Regions from separate parts of the Rahnella aceris genome, predicted to be linked through region 2. Evidence: predicted binding sites of a transcription regulator. Region 2 holds the regulator's gene; the other holds the start of a gene.
The links. The regulator Fur, encoded in region 2, represses iron uptake genes when iron is present. The targets are predictions, from matches to a motif close to ATAATAATGAGAACNACTATCAA.
Positions count from the first base shown of each region.

Region 1: a site for Fur is predicted at 1,809-1,831, ahead of fepB (Fe2+-enterobactin ABC transporter substrate-binding protein). Genes of this name have one in related genera too.

Region 1 is NZ_JAADJV010000005.1:136,454-139,614, forward strand. Features, by position in the region: gene GW591_RS20900 (hypothetical protein) at 1-105, opposite strand, end outside; gene GW591_RS20905 (hypothetical protein) at 186-677, opposite strand; gene mug (G/U mismatch-specific DNA glycosylase) at 956-1,459, opposite strand; tRNA gene GW591_RS20915 (tRNA-Ile) at 1,601-1,677, shown strand; gene fepB (Fe2+-enterobactin ABC transporter substrate-binding protein) at 1,854-2,822, shown strand; gene fepD (Fe(3+)-siderophore ABC transporter permease) at 2,822-3,161, shown strand, end outside.
Region 2 is NZ_JAADJV010000001.1:2,342,423-2,345,583, forward strand. Features, by position in the region: gene fldA (flavodoxin FldA) at 125-652, shown strand; gene fur (ferric iron uptake transcriptional regulator) at 965-1,420, shown strand; gene chiQ (ChiQ/YbfN family lipoprotein) at 1,549-1,884, opposite strand; gene chiP (chitoporin ChiP) at 1,898-3,161, opposite strand, start outside.

The DNA of each region.
Region 1 (3,161 bases), on a different contig from region 2:
CAGTGACATCACTTTGGGATCGGTGATATCCGGAGAGGTTTGATAAATACAAATTGCGCCGGTATTTACAGAGTTGTTTGCTACAGTGACAGAATATTGAGTCATAATATTTACCTTTTATATTAAAATGAATGAGAAAATAATTGTGTGTAGTCTTTGCCTTCTCTTAACTTCCTCGACCTCCTTTACAGACACGCGTTACGTGATTTAATTAGCCGGATACTTCGCATCGTAATACCAAAAGTTTGTGTGAGTAGTTTTGCCGGAATATCTTCTTTCATCGCCACTTGCATTGCTGCCCGGCGAATAGCGATAAACACCCCCCAGTTGGATGGCGTATCCAGATATCCAGAAGAATCAATTTTTTTATAAATTCTGTTATATTTATTTTGCGGGATATTAATCCCGTAGATCTGATAAAACTTCTCTGCCTCTTTGGGCATGTATATTTTTCTCCCTCCATGGAGATGAATAAAATGAAATAATCCGGCGAAACCACCATGTTCAGCAAATTCCGATGCTATCCAGGGCATCACCGACATGATGCAGACGCTGTTTTTTTCACAAAAGCTGATTAATCTTGCTTCTCTTTCTGAATGCCGGAGCGGTAGTCCTGAAAATAGTTCGAACCATTCCTCCAGATTTTCCTGTCTTTCTTCGGTTTCAACATTAGCCATATCTCCTGCTCCTGAAGAATCAAACTGCCTGACTACTTTGCTGCTCACCCCGAATGAGGCGATGGAATAAGTTTTAGTTCAGTTGAGCGCATTCACACGGGGGAAGCATTCCTCTTACATTAAATATGCAAATGTATTCAGGTGGGGTTCAGAGAGTATAAAGCTGCTTTAATAGCGAAATAATTTGGTAAATCAACCAAAACCAAGACGATTATTAATAAAATAATCATCATGGCGAGATTTTATATCTGAGGGAATAATAAGAGGAGGTGACGGGATTATGCTGTGTTTTCTAATGATAAGAATAGTTCACGGTATGCGGATACCAGTTCATCCAGCGTCGCCCGGTTCAGGCCGCTTGGGTTAGGCAGCACCCAAACTTCCGTGTCACCGATTTTCAACGCCTGACGTCCCCAGTTCACCTTACTGATGCCAAACGCTTTACTGAATGCCTGTTTGCCTAAAACAGCCAGCGCACGCGGCTGATAGTATTCAATTTTTGCCATCAACGCTGCGCCCCCTTCGCGCAACTCATCGCGAACCAGCTCCGTTGCCTCAACGGTCGGACGTTCCACCAGCATGGTGATCCCGCAATCTGTATCCAGCAAATGCTGTTCTTCTTCAGGCTTAAGTAAACGCCCGGTAAAACCCGCCTGATAGATAACCTTCCAGAAGCGGTTATTGGCATTAGCGAAATGGAAACCATGATGAGCAGTGGATAAGCCGGGATTGATGCCGCAAAACACGACAGAAAGATCCCGGGCGATAATATCTGTAATCATTATTATCCCTTAAGATGTATTTACCTGAGTTATAGGTAAAAACGCAGTGAACACAACAGACTAAAACTGTGCACAAAACGCGCATACAAACCGAAGACATATAGACCTGTAAGCAGAGTTTACCGTATAATCCCGCACCTCGGCCCTTTAGCTCAGTTGGTTAGAGCACGCGACTCATAATCGCTTGGTCGCTGGTTCAAGTCCAGCAAGGGCCACCAGATTTTAGTTTGAGATTCAAACGATTAAGCCACTTCATACGGAGTGGCTTTTTTGTTGCGTGAATACCTGTCTTCCCCTGACTTTTCCACGGATTGAACCTCTCTCGTCATTGACCCCATACGCCCTGCATATAATAATGATAACCATTAACATTAAAGAATCAGGAATGGATCCAATGACAAGGGCTGGTTTTCGCCGTTTTTCAGGGATGGTTGCGCTGTTGTTATCGCTGCTTGTCGCCACGCAGGCTTTCGCAGAAGGCTGGCCACGGCAAGTTATGACCTCAAAGGGAAGCATCACATTACAACAGCCGCCGCAGCGGATTGTCTCCACCAGCGTCACCGTCACCGGCACATTGCTGGCGATTAATGCGCCGGTTATCGCCAGCGGAGCGACTGCGCCCAATAATCGGGTTTCCGATGCTCAGGGCTTTTTCCGCCAGTGGGGCGATGTCGCGAAACAACGCGGTGTGCAGCGGCTTTATATCGGCGAACCGAATGCTGAAGCCATTGCCGGACAGGCACCGGATCTCATCATTATTGCCGCCACAGGCGGGGATTCCGCACTGAAACTCTATGATCAGCTGTCGGCCATTGCGCCGGTCATGGTGGTCAATTACGACGATAAAAGCTGGCAGGAACTCGCCACCGAATTAGGCCGGGCGACGGGTAAAGAAACCGATGCCGCCAAGGTTATCGCGCAGTTTTCAGCCCGTGAAGACAGTCTGAAAAAAGCGATACATTTGCCACCGCAGCCGGTGTCCGCGCTGGTTTATGGATCAGATGGCAAAAGCGCCAATCTGTGGACGCCCGCGTCACCGCAAGGTCAGTTGCTCCGGCAGTTAGGATTCAGCCTCGCGCCGGTTCCGCTGAATTTAGCCGCCAGTTACAGTCAGGGCAAACGCCATGACATCATCCAGCTTGCCGGTGAGAAAATGCCGGAGGCGATGAACGGCCAGACGCTGCTGTTATTTTCCGCCAGTCAGCCTGATGCACAACGGCTGCTGACCAATCCTTTTCTGGCGAAGTTACCTGCCGTGCAGGCCGGGCGCGTGTATGCCATGGGTGACGACACGTTCAGACTCGATTATTACAGCGCCAGCAACATGCTGAATCAGCTTGAAAAACTGTTCGTAACTCACTGATGTCCCGCTCAATAAAAAATCTCACAGCGCTGTTGGTTGCCTTGTTTTTGCTCTGCCTGATGATGGCGCTGAGTCTGGTGCTGGGCGAGAAATCGCTTGCGTCCGGCACCGTGATGTCAGCGCTTAACGGCCAGTGCACTGGGGCGGACTGCGTGATTGTCACCGATGCCCGTGTGCCGCGCACGCTGGCCGGTTTGCTGGCAGGGATGGCGCTCGGATTATCCGGTGCGCTGATGCAAATCCTCACCCGCAATCCGCTGGCTGATCCCGGTATTCTTGGCGTTAATGCGGGTGCGGCTTTCGCGGTGGTTATCGGTATCGCCTTTTTTGGCGCAACGG
Region 2 (3,161 bases):
ACTTATTTCCCAGTTAAGAAGGCGAGCAGAAGCATATTCTCCGCCGCACGAGTTTGCTATCATCTGCATTATTATTGCCTGCGTTGCAGAGCACTTCATTGAGAACAAGAGGTTAGGTAATCTTATGGCCGTTGTAGGTATCTTCTTTGGATCCGATACAGGTAACACCGAAAACATCGCAAAAATGATCCAGAAGCAATTGGGTAAAGATGTTGCAGAGGTGCATGACATTGCGAAGAGCAGCAAAGAGGATCTGGAAAAATTCGATATTTTGCTTATCGGCATTCCAACCTGGTATTACGGTGAAGCGCAGTGTGACTGGGACGACTTTTTCCCAACGCTGGAAGAGATAGATTTCGAAGGTAAGCTGGTGGCACTGTTTGGTTGCGGTGACCAGGAAGACTACGCCGAATATTTCTGCGATGCGCTGGGCACCGTGCGCGATATCATTGAGCCACGCGGCGCAGTGATTGTCGGACATTGGCCTACCGAAGGTTACCACTTTGAAGCATCTAAAGGCCTGGCGGATGATAAGCACTTCATAGGACTGGCAATTGACGAAGATCGTCAGCCCGAACTGACCAGCGAACGTGTTGATGCCTGGGTGAAACAGATCACAGAAGAACTTAGCCTTTCTGAAATTATTGGCTAAAAACCCTGTTGGCCCTGAGGATTTATTCTACAATTGAAGGGCCAAACTATTACTGAAATTAACAATTTAACTGCTACAAAATTGTAACTTTCGGTCGTATCAAGGTACACTGAGTTCCTCTGTTTTTTCTATTGATCAAGTCGTTGCATTCCAAATGTGACCGGCAATTTGTGATCTTTATTAACAGGCTGTCGTTGACGAGAATTGGCACATTGCGTTAAACGAAGAGACTAAACGAATAATTTTGTGCCGCCGATGCCACAGGCTGCATGCCTCAACTTGATTAGCACATAGTAACAGGACTGAATCCGCATGACTGACAACAACACCGCACTGAAGAAAGCCGGCTTAAAAGTCACGCTTCCGCGCCTCAAAATCCTGGAAGTGCTGCAAGCGCCGGAAGGTCATCACGTTAGTGCGGAAGATCTTTACAAGCAACTGATTGATATGGGTGAAGAAATTGGCCTGGCGACGGTTTACCGCGTTCTGAACCAGTTTGACGACGCCGGTATTGTCACCCGTCATAACTTCGAAGGCGGCAAGTCCGTATTCGAACTGACCCAGCAACATCACCATGACCACCTGATCTGTCTGGATTGCGGTCGTGTGATCGAATTCCGTGACGAATATATTGAAGGTCGTCAGCGTGAGATTGCTAAGAAACACGGTATCAAGCTCACCAACCACAGCCTGTATTTGTACGGTCACTGTGAAGCAGGCGATTGCCGCGAAGATGACTCTTTGCACAACGATAAACCTGCGCAGTAATCTGCACAGGCTTTGACTAAATTAACCGCTGAAAAGCGGTTTTTTTATGTCTGATATCGACGCAGATTGAGCCCGGATAGCAGGCATAAAAAACCCCGGCAAGCCGGGGTATGTTTCGCTGCTGAGATTCACGACTTAGGTGAATTGTTCGTTTTTATTTCCTGCCAGATTTTCCCGCAATCAGCAGCATATGCCTGACCGTCGCCAGTTTTACGCGCCGTCAGACATCGCTGGTAATCCAACACACGTACCGTTTCTTGTTCCGCAAATTGCTGGTGGGCTTTTTCCTGTTTCAGTTTATTCAGTAACACCTCGCAGGATGCCAGTTTGTCCGGATTGCCTTCTGACGTATTGATACAGGCACGGTAATCTTCCCGCGTTTGGGATATTTGTGCCTGATCGGCGGTGGGTGCACAACCGGCCAGCAAAACAGCCGAAACCATGATCATCAGTACTTTATTCATCGACATAGCGACCTCAGAAAATAGTAAATGGAGCGATAACGATGAATTTCACGTCTTTTTCATCCTGGAAAATGTTGCCGTAACCGCCGCCCCAGCTCGGAATATCCGAATGGTTGTCGTACTGGGTGTAATGCAGTTTGAACAACGTCCCTTTGGCGCGCCCTTCCTGAATGGTGTACAGCGCATCCAGGCTCCATGCGCTTTCTTTCAGACGCTGGCTCTGGTCATAAGCGGCGTTGGTGCTCGGTTTGGCATCCCAGGCATAGACGTACGAACCACCGACCGCGAAGCCCGGTAAATCCCATTTCGCCAGATCATACAATACGCCTGCATATACTGCTTTTTCACCGTTGGCGTTGAAGTCCGAGCGGTTGTCCCACCACACATCAAGACGGCCGTTTGAGGAAGAATAAGTCGGGGTCATGCGCTGCAGGAAGTAGCCCTGATTCCCTTCCGCTTTCACCATCGTCCCTTCCAGACGCCAGTTAAACTGCCCGGTGGTATAGCCAAAGGTCAGTGCCTGCAACCATGCCAGACCGTCATACAGACTGTTCGGATCATTCTTGTCACTGATGCGGTCTTCTGCACCATAGAACTGATAGCTGGTGGTCAGCGGATTGCCCAGCAGATCCATTTTGTACGAGGCCTTAGCAAAGTACTGATCGACATAACTTTCAGCCTGGCCAAATGCGCCTTCCAGTACGAAGTCATTTTTAAAATCATATTTCGCACCGAGCGAATGAATATAAGAAACGCCGGTTTTCTTGTCATTCTGGCGGAAATCATCCATTTCCAGATGCCACGGCGATTTATATTCATCAGCCCACATATAGGAGAAACTCAGTTCACCCGGGTCACCGAAATCGTGTTTATAACCGGCTTCCGCACCGCGATACGTACCCGGCATAAAGCTCCAGTGCGGTGCGATCAGCGTCTGTCCGGTAGGCTGAATATACCCTGCGTGCCCCCAGAATCCGCCGTATTTGAATTTACCGGCTGCCTTATAAAGACTGACCCCACTTTTATCCCCGGAGTAATCTTCGTCGTAGGCGCGGTTGCTGTTGGAAAAGGCGATTTCGTTGGGATGGCCGCTCTCGCTGCTCTCAGCCATTTCAATCGCCGTAAAGGCTGCGATATCAATACCAAACATGTCCCAGGCATAGCCGGAAGAAAAATCGAGGTTCAGGTTAGCGGTAGAATGCGAAAGGTTGGTTGTATAGTCTTTGTAGTGGTCACTCGCCGGATCCATGTCCTTGCGGTCACGTTCACGCTGCCAG